One region of the Rhizobium pantanalense genome, then DNA from elsewhere that is predicted to be linked to it. Evidence: riboswitches for the same ligand, from Rfam matches in the RefSeq annotation. Region 1 holds a riboswitch; the other holds the start of a gene.

Evidence for each region. Region 1 has a riboswitch for cobalamin ahead of PH558_RS15995 (aromatic ring-hydroxylating oxygenase subunit alpha). Riboswitches for the same ligand answer to the same signal wherever they lie in the genome.
Region 2: it holds a riboswitch for cobalamin, as region 1 does, so the genes downstream of both, PH558_RS04875 (DUF1636 family protein) here and PH558_RS15995 (aromatic ring-hydroxylating oxygenase subunit alpha) in region 1, are expected to answer to the same signal.

The regions. Positions count from the first base shown of each region.
Region 1 covers NZ_JAQJCH010000006.1:23,957-31,884, reverse strand. The annotation lists gene PH558_RS16015 (transporter) at 78-1,079, shown strand; gene PH558_RS16010 (BA14K family protein) at 1,149-1,616, opposite strand; gene PH558_RS16005 (glycoside hydrolase family 25 protein) at 1,864-2,874, shown strand; gene PH558_RS16000 (FAD-binding oxidoreductase) at 2,920-4,008, opposite strand; gene PH558_RS15995 (aromatic ring-hydroxylating oxygenase subunit alpha) at 4,011-5,255, opposite strand; cobalamin riboswitch at 5,352-5,556, opposite strand; gene PH558_RS15990 (DUF6656 family protein) at 5,906-6,523, shown strand; gene PH558_RS15985 (L-threonylcarbamoyladenylate synthase) at 6,583-7,557, shown strand; gene PH558_RS15980 (FAD-binding oxidoreductase) at 7,591-7,928, shown strand, end outside.
Region 2 covers NZ_JAQJCH010000001.1:1,017,635-1,025,562, reverse strand. The annotation lists gene PH558_RS04885 (ABC transporter substrate-binding protein) at 8-967, opposite strand; gene PH558_RS04880 (ABC transporter ATP-binding protein) at 988-1,767, opposite strand; gene PH558_RS04875 (DUF1636 family protein) at 1,778-2,191, opposite strand; cobalamin riboswitch at 2,300-2,516, opposite strand; gene PH558_RS04870 (FAD/NAD(P)-binding protein) at 2,709-4,124, opposite strand; gene PH558_RS04865 (hypothetical protein) at 4,145-4,462, shown strand; gene PH558_RS04860 (SfnB family sulfur acquisition oxidoreductase) at 4,837-6,054, shown strand; gene PH558_RS04855 (RrF2 family transcriptional regulator) at 6,078-6,545, opposite strand; gene PH558_RS04850 (FAD/NAD(P)-binding protein) at 6,754-7,928, opposite strand, start outside.

The DNA of each region.
Region 1 (7,928 bases):
CCAAGCAGCGACTTGCATAAACAATCGTCATGAACGAAGACTAAGGCAACTGTTCAGACAATGCGAACGATGCCCCCATGAACACGCTCACGTCAGCCAACACCATACCAGGCTTTATCTGGGCATACCGCCTCCGTCCCGGCGAAACCAAGCCGGAGCGCCTGCCTGACGATACCGATCGTTCGAGGCTGTTCGGCGACGACGGCTTTCTCTGGCTGCATCTCAATCTTGTGGATGCCCGGGTGCCGGCCTTCCTCGAGGATGCGCCGGGGCTGAACGAAGCCGCCCGCATAGCGCTGACCACGCATGAGACACATGCAACGATTACGGTCGACGAGCAGATGCTTTTCGGCACATTGGTCGACTTCCAGCGCGACTTTGCCCACAACACCCACGACATCGGCTGGCTGCATTTCGCACTGACTGATCGCCTGCTGATAACAACCCGGCTGCAGCCGCTGCGCAGCCTGGACCGGACCCGGGTGCTGATCGAAAAAAACGCCGCACGGTTTTCCAATCCCGTTGATATTTTCGAGCTGATCGTCGTCGAGTTCCAACGAACCCTGATCTCCGTCGTCATCGAAATCAGCGAAGAGCTGAATGGCATCGAGGATTTCGTCCACGGCAATACGTCGCGCGACGAGCGTGCCAAGCTGCCGCCCATCCGCAGGACCATCGTGCGCCTGCATCGCCATTTGCGGACCGTTCTTTCGCTGATGCGCCACGCCGCTGCCTCCGACGACGAGGAGATGCCGCTCGGCTTCGAGGATGTCGCCGGCCGGCTGACGGGGCGCCTAGAAGCGGTCGAGCACGACGTCTATGCGCTGCAGGAACGGGCCAGGCTGCTGCACGAAGAGATCGATTCGAAGCTTGCCTCCGAGATCAATCGGCATCTCTATATCCTGTCGATCATGACCGCTTTTCTGCTGCCCCCGACATTGGTGACCGGCTTCTTCGGCATGAACACATCGGGCCTGCCGCTGGCGGGCGGCGCAAGCGGCACCGGATATGCGGTGGGGTTCATCATCGCCTCCATGCTGCTGGCATGGTGGCTGCTCAGGCGGGTCAATATTCTCTGACGTCAAAGTATGAAAAAGCCGCCCGGCGAGAAACCGGACGGCTGGCATTTGTCGTTCTGAAATTACCGCTTAGAAATACGGCGAATAGCACTGACGGCGCGGGCCGGAATTCGGCTGGAACGTATTGTCGTAAGCGCGATAGGAGCGATAGCGCGACTCGCACCAGGCGACGTGGCGTGGATTGATGCCGGCACTCGGAGCCGGAGCCGGCGCGTAATAGCGCGGCTGGCTGGCGATCGCGCCGCCCACGAGAGCACCGGCGCCGAACGCTGCCAGCGGGAACCAATAGCCGTCATAATAGCGATAACCGCGACGATAGCCCGGATAGCCGCGATAGCCTCCATACCAGCCACGGCGATAATAGCCGCCGTGACGCCATTGAACCTGTTCGACATTGCCAGGCGCGGCCTGGGCGGGCGCGGACTGCCTTACGATCGGCGCGGCGGGCATCTGCATGGCGAAAGACGGTGTGAAGCTCGTCAGGGCAACGGCAGCCGTTACGGCGACTGTCGCGATTTTTGCACGGAAACCAAGCATTTTCATCTCCATTCCCTGGTTCGACTTGGCACTCAAGTCTGTAGGCGTTTCATGTCGGGAATGCTTCCCGAGCAAGGTTTCGCTGCCTGCTTCGTCGCATATCCGAATAGACGACAAAGAACGCGGCAGCGCGTTATTTAGTTCCTCAAATCCCTACCGATTTAAGGAGTTACGAGGGGCTCCACGATGAATTTATAGTGATTGCTTTCTTAACCCAAGATTAACCAGCAATCCTTACTATTATTTCATGAAAGGATACCGAAAGAGTAACCTCCTCATTTACGGCTTGCTGACGATCCTGGCCCTGATGGGGCCGGTCTCCAAGCCTTCGGCCGGCGAAAGCCCGCCCTGGGGCGATCCGAAAAACGCCCTGATTGTCGATGCTTACGAGCTGAACACCATCAACTGGAACGCGTTTCTGCAGGACAAACGGATAGCCGGCTTCATCTCCAAGGCCTCCGACGGATTGCCCGAAAGCTTCAGCTGCACCGGCGATCACGGCGGCGATACGGTGGCCCATTGCAGGACGATGTGGCGCAAATACGCAGTCAGCCGTGAGCTCTTTCAAACGCGCCGCATGCTGGCAAAGGCGAATGGTCTGTTATGGGGCGCCTATCATCTGGGGCGGCCCGGCAATCCGATCGACCAGGCCAATCATTTTCTCGATTATGCCGATCCACAGCCGGATGAGCTGATGGTGCTCGATATCGACGGCATGGACACGACGCAGTTCATGTCACTCGACGATGCGCAGATCTATGTCGCCCACATCAAGGTCAGGACCGGGCGCTACCCCATTCTCTACGTCAATCACAACACGGCGCGATACATAGCCGACCACCGGGGCACCTATCCGCTGCTGTCGCGGCTGCCCTTGTGGTATGCACGCTACAAGCCTGATGTCAAAGGCACTTTTCCACTCGGCAACTGGGACAATTATGCCATTTGGCAGTTCGCTTCTTCAGACAATTGCTCGGAGAAAAGCTGCCCCTATCGCGTGCCGGGCACGCTCACCGATATCGATGTCAATGTCGTGCCGATGACGAAAATTCAGCTCGCCAAGATCTGGCCGCAGGGCGATCTCCTTCCGGCCAAGCCGCTGCCCGCGCCGGACCTGACGATCGCGCTCGCACAGATGTGCAGCGGGCCGCGCCAGACGCTCGTCTCGCTCATGGCCGATATCGACCCGGTCGTCACGGCGTCAACGCCGCAATCGAAGCCGGTCGAGATCAACGAACTGAATTACCAGGATTTCTAGAGCGGATTTAGACTTTAGGTCGAATAGACCTAAAGTCGTCCGGCTCTAGGCCTCGACCTGGACGTCCGTCTTCGGGCGCGAACAGCAGGCGAGGATATAGCCCTCGTCGATCTCGTCATCGAGAATGCCGCCATTGTGGCTCATCTCGACTTCGCCCGAAAGCTTCAACACCCGGCATGTGCCGCAGAGGCCGGATTCGCAGGCCGCACCGATGCGCACGCCGGCACCGCGCGCCGCCTGAAGCACGGTCTGCCCCGCCGCGCAGACGACATCCTTGCCAGCCATGGTGAAGCGGATCGTCGTCGCGGCCTCGCCCGATGCATCATCGGAAACCTCCGCAAGCGGCGTTGCCGCATTGGCCGGCTGGAAGCTTTCCTGATGGTAGCGCGACATGTCGAAGCCATGGGCTTCCAGCATGGAGCGCACGGCATCCATGAAGACTTCCGGGCCGCAGCAGAAGATCGTCCGATCCATGAAATCCGGCGCCAGCAAACCGATCTTCGCCTTGTCGATGCGGCCCTTCAACCCCGACCAGAGATCCGTCCGGCCGCAGCCTTCGACGATGAAGCCGAGATTGAGGTTCGGCATGAAGCGCGCGAGATATTCGAGCTCCGAGCGGAAAATGATATCGGCCGGGCCGCGCGAGCAGTTGACGAAGGTGATATCAGACAGCGGTGCGATATCGGACATGTAGCGCGTCATCGACATCATCGGCGTGATGCCGGAGCCGGCAGAGATGAAGAGGTATTTCTCGCCGGGATGACGGATATGGCTGAAGTCGCCGAGCGGGCCGAACGCCTTGATGCGCATGCCCGGCTTCAGGTTCTCGAACATCCAGCGCGTGCCGATGCTGTCCTTCTGCGCCTTCACCGTCACGGCGACCGAGAAGGGCCGCGACGGCGTCGACGACAGCGTATAGGTGCGCATGACCGGCTCCGGAGCCGTCGGCAGCTCCAGCGTCACGAACTGGCCCGGCAGATAGCGGAACCAGTTGTCCTTGTCGGAGCGGAACGTGAAGGTCATCACGTCGGGCGCTTCGGGCGTTGCCGAGAGGCATTCGAGCACATGCTGCCTGTCATTCCAGGGCTGCATCTGATCGAGGTGGCGATGCGGAAGGGAGACGGTCATGTTCATGCTCAGGCAACCGCCGACAGCTTGGCTTGGTCGCCCTGCAGCCGGTTGATCATGAACGTCGTGTACCATTCGACGAACTGCATGACGCCACCTTCGTGGATTTCCGAATAGGGACCGGGCTCATAGGCCGGCGAGCGGATGCCGAAGGCATTTTCCTCGACGATGCGGCGGTCCTGATCGTTGGTTTCGGTCCAGACGTGGGTCAGCTCTTCCAGATTATAGTCGACACCTTCGACGGCATCCTTATGGACGAGCCACTTCGTGGTCACGGCGGTTTCCTCGGCGCTGATCGGCAGGACACGGAAGGAAATCGCGTGGTCGCCGAGCATGTGGTTCCACGTCGTCGGATAGTGGAACAGCAGCATGGTGCCGATGCCGTTGATCGTCACGTCGGATGAGAGCGGCCGCCTGACGGCGTTCTGGCCCGACATGGTGTAGCTTTCGGCCCCTTCGATCAGCGGCATGCGCGCGGCGCGGAACTGGCCATCCGGCGAGATCTTGAACTCGCTCGGCAGGCCGGCGGCTTCGCAGCGCTGCCAGTGTTCGGCGATGACGGGGTCATTCATCGCGCCTTGCACGCCGGTGACGGTCGGCGCTTCCGGGAAGGTGCGGCAAAGCTCGGGGTGATTGGCCGCGCAATGGTAGCATTCGCGGTTATTTTCCCAGACGAGCTTCCAGTTGCCCTTTTCGATGATGGTGCTCTGGAAGGCGACCTTGGCTTCGCTGATGCGGTGCGGTGCCATGTAGGGCTCGATCGTGGCGCGAACCGGGGCGAAATCGGGAACGTTCTGCGCGAGGCAGATGAAGATGTAGCCGCCGACGCTTTCGCAGTGAACCGGCTTCAGCGAATATTGGCTCTTGTCGAAATCCTCCGCCATCTGGCGGGCGAAGAGCAGCGAGCCGTCGAGCTCGTAGGTCCACTGGTGATAGGGGCAGACGAGCTTTGCCGAGGAGCCGCGCTCAGTGGTGCAGACACGCGAGCCGCGATGGCGACAGCTATTGTGGAAGGCGCGGATGACCTGATCGCGGCCGCGAACGATCACGACGGGATAATCGCCGATCTGGACGGTGAAATAATTGCCCGCGCGCGGCACTTCGCAATCATGGCCGATGAACAGCCAGTCGCGATAGTAGATCGTCTCCATATCGAGCTTGAAGTAATCCGGATCGGTGTAGAACGGTTGCTCAAGGCTGAAACCCGTCCGGTGGTTCTTCAGTTGCCGCAGAACTTTGCTGCCGATGTCCATTTGCCTATCCTTAGCAGTACCAGGAGGCGGGCAAAGGACATGCGCGGCCGATTGGGAGCGGCCAAAAGCAATGTCCCGACCACCCGCCGCGGTCAGTAAACCTATGTGCCCAAGGCTGGTTTCCGGGCTCTGGAGCGGCGCTGTTTCCAGAGCCCCATGGCACCTTCCCAGGTCGATCCGACCCAGTGGCTTTATCCGCCATGCCTCACTCCACCACCGTTGCGGGGGCAGCGCCGGATTTTGACCGGCTTCCCAATTCTCCGTCTCCCTAGCAGACGGCACCTTGAGATTGATGGCATCATAGCTCCCGGCTCCGCCAGCCGCTGCGCTGCAATGCGACATCGGCTCCGAAATTGACGACAGGCGATACGGGACGTCTGGACGGTTGCATGTCGTGAGAATATTGGAAGGTGATTCAATCATTTACTCGCCCGCGCGAGAGGTGGCCTGAGCATCGCATTTGCATTCTGCCAATGACGCTTTATTCTGATTGCGACAAGCCCGCGAACGGCCGCTATTCAGGAGAATAAGTGCGTGGCGGAAAGCGCCTGCAGAGTCGGTAGCGAGAGTTTTCGCTCAGGCGCGATTAAGCTCGGCTCAAGCTCCGTAATCCATCATGTCCTCCGAAGAGTTTTATAGCGAGATCCGGCATGGCCAAACTCAGATATTTCGACGCTGGGAAGCCCGCCGAGCCCGAACCGGCGCCAGCGGTATCGACGACGGGATACACAGAATTCCTGCGCACCGGCCGCATCAACCGCAACAGACTACACTGGCTGCCGGAAGAGCGGGAATACCTTACCCACGAGCAGGTGGCTGTGCGCACGGCACAGAAGCTCAGGGATGCCGGCGAAAAGACCCATGACCGGCTCAACAGCTTTCACAAGTCCATCCGCTTTCCGAAGCTCATCTTTCACCACACGCTGAAGGACACGCCGCATCTCGGCTATTGCCATGTCACTGCCGCGAGGACGCAATTCGCTCAATATGAGCAGGTGAACTGGGCCTTCTACATCGCCAACTTCTTTGCTCGGATCGGCCAGGAAGAGAATTTCTTCGAGGACATCAGCCTCAAATATTCGCGAATGTATTTCGCGGTCGCGATCCATCCGGACAGGCAAGCCGAAGACAAGAAGCTGACGATCAACCGCGACGTCAGAGGTAATGGCGTGCTGTTCCACACCCACGACCCGCAGATCGCCATCCGCAATGTTCTTCTCCTCGGCGCGCGCAACGAGCAGCTTCGCGATATCATTCGCCAGCTTTGACGATTGATCCGAAGACTCGAAGGGCATAAGAAACGGCCTGAACTGCAAGCAGGCAGGCCATGGCTCGACACATAGACATTCTCGAACATCCGCAAACGGCAATAGAAGTGGCGACAGCGACTCTCGCCGAGGGTCTGCCGATCGGGCTGCCGACGGAGACGGTCTACGGCCTTGCCGCCGATGCCACCAATCCTGCCGCCATTACCCGGATCTACGAGACGAAGGGGCGGCCGCGCTTCAATCCGCTGATCTGCCATATGAGCGATCTCGCCATGGCCGAACGCTATGCGGTCTTCGACCCCATCTCCCGTAAATTGGCGGAAGCCTTCTGGCCCGGCCCGCTGACGCTGGTGCTGCCGCTGAGACCCGACAGCGGCATCCATCCGCTGGCAACCGCCGGGCTCGACACGGTCGGCATCCGCGTGCCGCAAGGCTTTGCAGGCGAGCTGATCCGCGCCTTCGGCCGTCCGCTTGCCGCGCCGAGTGCCAATACTTCGGGCAAGATCAGTGCCACCAGCGCCGATCACGTAAGTGACGATCTCGGGGAACGGATCACGCTCATCCTCGATGCCGGCGCCTCGGTCGTCGGCGTGGAGTCGACCATCGTCAAGGTCGAGGATGGCGAGATGCGCCTGCTGCGGCCCGGCGGGCTGGCGGCAAGCGAGATCGAGCGTGTGGCCGGCAAGGCGCTGAAGCGCAAGAAGAAGGCTTCCGCTGCCATCGAGGCACCGGGGATGATGGCTTCGCATTATGCACCGGGTGCAGCCGTGCGGCTCGACGCGACTGAGGTTTCCCCGAACGAAGCGCTGATCCGCTTCGGGACGCCAGATATTCCGGGCATCGAAAAGGCTATTGCCGTGCTGGATCTGAGCGCTGCCGGCGATCTTTCCGAAGCCGCCGCAAACCTCTTCGACTTCATGAAGCGCGCCGATGCCACCGGTGCGGCCACGATCGCCTTTTCGCATATTCCCGACGAGGGCCTCGGGGAGGCCATCAACGACCGGCTGCGCCGCGCCGCCGCGCCCAGAGAATAAATCAGCCCGACATCATCAGGCAAAGGACACGCCATGAGCAGCTCCGCCCCCTCTTCCGACCTTCTCGATCGCTTCGCCGCCATCGTCGGCGAAAAACATGCCGTGCGGGACCCTGCGGAAATTGCGCCGCATCTGGTGGAAAACCGCGGACTCTATCACGGCGCCTCGCCCATGCTGCTGAAGCCCGGCTCGGTGGAAGAGGTTTCGGCGATCCTCAAGCTTGCCAGTGAGACCGGGACGGCTATCGTTCCGCAGACCGGCAATACCGGCCTTGTTGGCGGCCAGACGCCGCGCGAGGGCTGCTCGGACATCATCCTGTCGCTGGAGCGCATGAGCCGCGTGCGCGATATCGATCCGGTCAGCAATACCAT
Region 2 (7,928 bases), on a different contig from region 1:
TAGACGATTACATGGCGCTCGGATGAAAGGCTTTGGCCAGCGTGGCGATGGCCTCGATGTTGCGCGGCCCCGGTGTCGCCTCCACATAAGGCAGCACGACGAAGCGGTCATTCCTCACGGCATCGATATTCTTGAAGGCCGGATTGCCCTTGAGAAAGGCGATCTTCTGGGCGGCGGTCACCTGGCCGTAATCGACGATGACGATCACTTCCGGGTTCTTCTCGATGACCGGCTCCCAGGACACTTCAGTCCAGCTCTTCTCGACGTCGTCCATCACATTGACGCCGCCGGCAGCCTCGATCAAGGCAGTCGGAATGCCGAAACGCCCCGATGTGAACGGCTTTTCCTCACCGGAGTCATAGACGAAAACGCTGGTCGGCTTGTCGACATGACCGATCCTCGCCTGGATCTCGGCAAGCTGCTTGCGATAGCCGGCGACGAGCGCTTCCGCCTTGTCCTCGACGCGGAAGATCCTGCCGAGATTGAGGAGATCCACGAACATGTCGTCCATGGTCGGCTTGTTCTTCTGCATGACGAAGATGCAGGATTCGGTCAGCTCATAAACCTTGATGCCGAAGGGTGCGAGCGTTTCCGGAGTTACCTCGCCGCCGACCTTCATGCCGTAGTTCCAGCCGGCAAAGAAGAAATCCGCATTGGCGCCGAGCAGCACCTCCTTGCTCGGATATTTCGGCGACAGCTCCGGCAGTTCCTTCACGCCGTCACGCAGCTTCTCATCCAGCGTCTTCCAGCCGGAAATGCCGGTATAGCCGACCATGCGGTCCTGCAGCTTCAGCGCCAGCATCATCTCGGTCAGGTTGACATCGTTGGAAACGGCCCGCTCCGGCGCTTTGTCGAAGGTTACATCGCGATTGCAGCTGCGCACGGTGACGGGCTCGGCGAATGTCGTGCCCGCAAACAGGCTTCCGATAAGCAAGGCCGCCGCAGACAGGGATATGCGAGAAAACATGAATAACTCCAATGATCGTATTATCGAAGGGAAAAGGAAAATCGCTGCGGGCCGCCGTCGGTGCGATGCAGCCGCGTACCAACCCTGAAAGCGCTCGAGACCTGCGCCACAGTCAGGACTTCGGCAGGTTCGCCGTGGCCCATGAGCCGCCCGCAATCCATTACGGCGATCTGCGTCGCAAAATCAGCAGCGAGATTGATATCGTGCAGCGTCGTAACGACCGTCGGGCCGAGTCCCTTGAGTAGCTCAAGAATCTCAAGCTGGTGTCGGATATCGAGGTGATTTGTGGGTTCGTCGAGGATGATGAGCTCCGGTTCCTGTGCCAAGGCACGGGCGATCAGCGTCCGTTGCTTCTCGCCACCCGACAGCGACGCGAATTGCCGCAGTGCCAAAGACTCCAGTTCCAGGCGGGCGAGCGCCTTGGTCGTGACGTCATGGTCGCGATCGCTCCAGCGTGCCATGCCCTTGCGGTGCGGGATACGGCCCATCAACACCACGTCGCGCACGCTGAAGGGAAAATCACCTGGCGTCTCCTGCGGCACGACGGCGATGCGCTGCGCCGCCTCCCGCGGACCGATAGACCAAAGATCGATGCCGTCGAGACGCACCGAACCTCGTTGCGGCTTGAGGCCGCGATAGAGGCAGCGCAGCAAGGTCGACTTGCCGGCTCCGTTCGGACCGATGATCGCAAGCCGGGCGCCGGCCTCGACTGATAGCGTGATGCCGCTGATGATCGGCATTGCCTTCTGGGGACCCCAGCTGATGCCGTCTGCTTGCAGTCGCGCGCTTCGTTCGGACATGATCCGGCTCCTATTGCAATACGACCAGCTGTCGTTCGGCTGAAACGATGGCGGCGGGAATGCGTGCGAGGGTCTTGCCTGCCAGTGCTCTCTGGCGTTCGTTTTCGCGGGTCAGCCCATCGGGGCGATCCCGATAAAGCTTCGCGAAGGAGACAAGCGCGCCGATATCGCCCGCATCCTCGATGTCACCGAAGAGGTACGTCGCCTTCGCCGTGGCCTGGAAAGCGACCGTGCACGGCCGTTCGCAGCCCGCCATGCAGACACTGCCTTCCAGGCTGAAATCATCCGCGAGTGCGGCGCCAGCCTGGGAGATCGCCATCTGCAAATGTTTCAAGAGCTCGAGGCCCGGCCGGCAGGGTTTGCCGACATGACGGCAGTTGGTGCACACGGTGATCCGGTGCGTCGCCTCTTTTGTATTATCCATGAGATGCCTCCCGGAGATTTCGCCGGAGGCACAGTCAAGATAGGGCCAGCGGACGCAGCGGCGCCCTCGCCCAACCACTGATTTTCCATCGGAACACCCCGTCCGTTGCGGTTGATATCGTCGATGGCAGGTCTCCTGGCTCGCGGGTCACAACTCGTTCGCGCCTTCCCGGCTTGACGCCAGTGGCATATTGCGAACGCGCTCTCCGCTTACAGTTGCGGGGGCAGCCACGGTTTTGGCCCCTGATGGGTAATCCGCACCGTGTTCCCTTTTCAGCCGCCATCCGGATCGATCCGAAAGCAGCACCATCGGCGGTATTCATGTCATAGAAAGCGGATGCGGGCAACGGCGATGTCATATGCGCTTTCATTTGTCCTGGAGCCTTGGCTTGAATAGTCATTTGTTACGTTATTACATAACAAATGACAAGCCATTATCTCCGCTCGAAGCCGCAACTGCGATATGCATGTTCGGAGGCGCTCAATCGCGATCAAGAATGAAAGAAACCGCAGGGCTGTCAGACCGCCTTGCACTGAGGATGAAAACGCTCCGCGACGCTCTCTGCCGCCGCATAGGCTTGCGTCACGATCTCAGGTACCAGATCGATGTCGGGGAGACTTCCAAGTCCCAGGGGACCAATCGCAAAAAGCCCCTCTGTCGTGCGCCCGTTGACCTCGAGCGAGCCTGTCGCCTCCACGGCGAGACCGAGGCCAAGCTCGTCCGGCACCGCGAGGCCGGCGTCGATGAGGCTACGCAGCAAGGGTGCATTCAGATCCGGCGCCTGGCACCGACAGTCGATTACATCGTCGGCGTAGAGCTGCTCGGTCTCCTGCCGACCAGCCGGCTTCAAAACCAGCCCGGTGGGCGTGCGGCGAATAAAATGACCACGCCGCAGCAGTGTATTGCCCTCGGCAAGCTCCTGATTGAGGCGCACATGCAGCGCCTCGGGCAACCGATTGCGATGGCTATCGTAAAGCGCCCGCAAATGGCGGTTGAACTGCTGCTTCTGCCCCGCCGGCAGGGATCGCCAAAGCGAGCGCGCATGCTTGCGCAAGCCGTTCATGACGGATTGCCAGCTCTGGCCGTTCGCCTCCGCCTCGCCGCAAGCCTTGCGGACGAAGCGAACGATCTCGCTGAGCTTGCCGGGCATCTCGTCGGCAGGGAAAACCGGGTCAGCATTGTTGCGCGTGTGGCTCTGCGGCAGAAAGCCTCGCCGCGAAACGATGGTGATCTGTCCCGTATAGCCGTTCTCGCGCATCTGCAGCAGCCGATCGACGACGCGCAGGCCGCTTCCGAGCAGGATCGTATGCGGTCGCGACACGAGACGACGCGCCCGCACCGTCGTCGGCACGGTCGCGAGATCGCTGGCCTGGAATTCGTGATCGCTAATGCCATAGCCTGTCGCCAGCACCACCATGTCGAAAGGCGCATTGGCGGCGCCATCGCTTTCCACTACGAACCGGCCGCCACGAACACGCCGAAGCGCGAAGACCGTCTCGCTGCTGACCTGCACCGCCACATCCCGCCGTGACGAGAAGGCTTCCGAAAAGCGCTGATAGACGTAGTCGCTGAAAATGCTCTTCGGCACGAAGATCTGTAAAAAACCGGGTATGGCGGCGGGGACGGCGCTGCGGAAAGGCGCATTGCCGCAAAGCCATTGATTGAAGTCGTCAGGATCTCCCGCGGAAACGGAAAGATCGCGAACACGGCTGTTGAGAATTTCACTGCTATGTCCGGAGGCGAGCGCCTGTCCGCCGCTGACGGTGGAATTAGGATCGAAAAGCTGCAGATGGAAGGGAAAGCGAACCGTCTTCATCAGGGCGATCGCCATCATCATGCCGGAAAAACCGCGCCCGATCACGGCAATGCGGGGCATCGCATAAGGCCGCGCCGTCGCGTTCGTCCTGGCGGAAAAGAATCCCTGAACCGTCATATCAACTCCTGGGGCGAGAGGTGGTCGATCATGCCTTTCTTGGGCTTGCTGACTTCACAGGTCCGGAAACACAGAGCCGATATCCGGGCCTCGGCAACCTTGGAACTGCGGCCGACAGAACGCACGAAAGCCGCTTCCGTTCTCAATACGCGTCGCGCTTCTTCAATCAGGACCCTTCCAAAATGAAAGATGCGACAGGCAGGTCCAACTCTGATCCAACACCAGATGCCTGCAATCAGCCGCCACATGATTACTTCGTCAAAAGCCATCAGGCAGCAGAATTATTGCCATTGTCTACTTATTTAGTCGTATATGAAAGCGCGAAAACGCTCCGCTAGCAAGTGCTTTCTTGTCCGGACGGAATAGGGTCGACCAAGCTGCGGTACAGAAACGGCGGACGACCGGACACCCCCTTTGTATCCGGCACCTGCGTTGACCGGCAAAAAGGGAAAGCAATTCCAAGCTCTAGGATCAGCTTATGAAGCAGCTTTCGCTATTCGTTGGCCGCAGAGAAGAGGGCTCGCAACCCGCCATCCTCAACGCATTATATCAGGCCGTTCGCTTAAAATTTTCGTGGTCGGCGCCTATCGTGCCCGAGGGCGCAACATGAATGCGCCAGGAAAATCCGTTGTGCACTCCATCTATCGAAATTAAGATCGCAGGGATTTGCTGCGCCTGAGAAACCGACTTGGCGCTGGCCGAGGAGTGGTAAATGGGGACTGTTTCGCAGTTGCACGAACGTGTCAGGCCGCCCGCCCATCGCGTCCAGAGCGAAGAGGAAGCGCTCGACATCTCACGTTCGCTCGCCGCCGGCTTCGCTCAACATGCAAGCGATCGTGATATCAATCGCATCCTGCCCTATGACGAGATCGACGCCCTGTCGCAGTCAGGCCTGCTAGGGATTTCCGTTCCTTCGGAACATGGCGGTATCGACATTTCGAACTGCGTTCTCGCCGAGGTCGTTGCGATCCTTGCCGAGGCCGACCCTTCCATAGCACAGATATTGCAAACGCATTTTCATGTGCTGGAAGCGGTGAGAATTGGGGGCGGCGAGGACCAACGGGCATCCCTTTTCGACCGCGCCATTATCGGCGATCGTTTCGGCGGCATCTTTTCCCAATCCGGTGCAAGCGGCACCGACCAGCATCCCTGGCATCTGACAGCGGACGGGCTCGGCTTCCGCCTCAGCGGACGGAGCCAGCCTTCCGCCAGCATTCTGTTTTCGGACTGGATTGCGCTATTCACGACCGACAAACGCAAGGGGCTAATCGCCGCTATCGTGTCCAGAAATACTGAGGGTATCCAGATCATCGACGACTGGGATGGCTTTGGTCAGCGCACCTCCGGAAACGGCACGATCATATTGCATAACGTCTATCTCAATGCTGACGCCCTTCTTCTGCACCGAGAAAAGCTGGCTGAGCCCACAGTGATCGATAGTGTGAACCAACTCACCGGCGCCGGCATAAATCTCGGCATTGCCCGCTCCACGCTGGCGGCGACGATGGAATTCGTGCGGACCCGCTCTCACTCAGGGGAAGGCAACGGGGATGAGCGAGCCGCCAACGATCCGCTGATCGTGACAAGGATCGGCGAGATTGCCATCCGCATCGAGGCGGCAACGGCGATGGTGGAGCGCGCCGGCGGCAAGATCGATGCCGCACAGATCAATCTCACCGAAGATCATGTTATCGACGCCGCACTTTCCGTTGCGGCGGCCCAGACGATTACTGCCGATATCGCGATGGAAGCAGCCGACGCGCTGTTCGAGCTTGCGGGCACGGAGTCTGCGCGCATCGGACTGAACCTCGACCGCCACTGGCGCAACGCCCGCATTCACACCCTGCATGAACCGGCCCGCCGGAAATACCACATCGTCGGCAACTACCATCTCAACGGCGTAAAGCCATCGAAGACCTCATTGCCTTGATGGGCGCAGGAGAATCGACAAGGTCAGCCGATATATGAGGCCCGGTGGTTTTCCCGTTCCGGGATATCGGCGTCAGCGCCACCGGCAACGAATTCCTCCAGCGACATGTTGTCGAGAATCTCGGCAATCGCGTCACGCACCTCGGTCATCGAGCGCCGAACCTGACAGCGTTCCGGATCGGAACAGTCGTCGCAGGCTTCATAAGCCGTACGGCTGGCGCAACGGATAGGCGCCAACGGGCCGTCCAGGGTACGAATGACATGGCCGATGCGGATTTCCGATGCGGGGCGCGACAGCGAATAACCGCCGCCTGGGCCTTTTTTCGAACGCAACACGCCAGCGTTTCGCAATTCGAGGAGAATGGTATCGAGAAACTTCTTCGGAATATTGTTGCGTAACGCGATATCGTTGATGAACGCGGTTTCACCCGGACCGAGGCGTGCGAGATCCACCAGCGCCTTCAGTCCGTATTTTCCTTTTTTCGTAAGCATCGCCGTCCGCTTTACTGCAAAGTCAATTGTTGAAAACCCGGCATCGCTCGAAAGAGACTCAACGGGCCGATCCTGTCAGCATGGGACTGCGGAAGTAACCCCGCAATCTCTTGGGAACAAGATAGTAACTCACAAATTGTATAGTTTATATGAGTAAATTTAGGCAAATGTATCGTCTAAGCAACGATTTTGCGGCTTTTCTTGGATTTTAGGCGGCACTGCTGTCCAAATATGCCTTCCCGTGCCCACGCCTGTAATCGTCGATCGCGCCGGCCACCTGGTCGGCCACCAGAACGGCATGCTCGACCACCTCGGGCAATCCCATCAATTCGCCGAAGGTTCCGCGCGCAAGCGGTCCAGAGATAAACAAGGAAGGAACCAGCGTACCATCGCCGGCAAGCGCCCGTGATCGCGTATCGCAGGAAAACCCCAGTCGTGCTGGATCCATTGCGAGATATCCGGCCTTCGATAGCTCATCGATCCAGCCCTGCGACTGCAGGATCCCGCGGTGCCCTGGTCCGGTGGTAACCACGACCGCATCGAATTGCCTTTCAAGGGATCGCTCTGAACGGCTGAGTCGTAGGGTGCAGTCGATGACGCCATCGGCAACGCCGACCGCCGCGACCGAAGCCGCCAGTATTTCCAGCCGGCCACTTGCAAGCGCTCCTTCGCTGGCAGCCTCCACCTGCGGCGCGACGCGAAACCGATGCACATCCCAGAACGGCCTCAAATGCCGGACGAGACGCCGCCGCTCCGCGATCGGCAACGCATGCCAGACATGCCCGCCTTGCGCCCTCACCTGATCGATGACGGCATGCCAGCTGCGGCCCTCGCCCTGCGCCTTGCGGATGGCGGTTCGAACACTGCGCAACAACTCGACTGCCGTCTTCGACGGCTGCGTGGCGAAATCGCCGAAAGGTTCCTGCTTGACCGCCGCATGGCCGCGCGAGCGCAGACCGCGTCGGGATATGGCGGTAACCGGCCCCTTGTGCCCCCTGAGCTCAAGCGAAGCAATGACGTCGGCCGAGGTCAAACCGTTGCCGACGATCAGAACGCGATCGTCGGCGCGAATGGCGGCAAGCGCATCCGGTCGCGTCGGATCGGAAATGAAGCGCGGGTGATCGGCAAGCGCATCCTGCAGAACTTGTGGCGGCAAGGGAGACGGATGGCTGGTGGCGATAACCAGAATATCGGCATCCACACGCTGTCCATCAGTACCGGTGACTGTCCAGCGGTCGCCCGTTCTCTGAATACGCTCGACACTTTGCCTGATATGGAGGAGCCGCCCGTTCTCGACGAAAGGACGGATCATGCAATTGACATATTTGCCAAAAACGGAGCGTCGCGGAAAAAAACCGCCATTCACGGCGACCGCCGCATCAT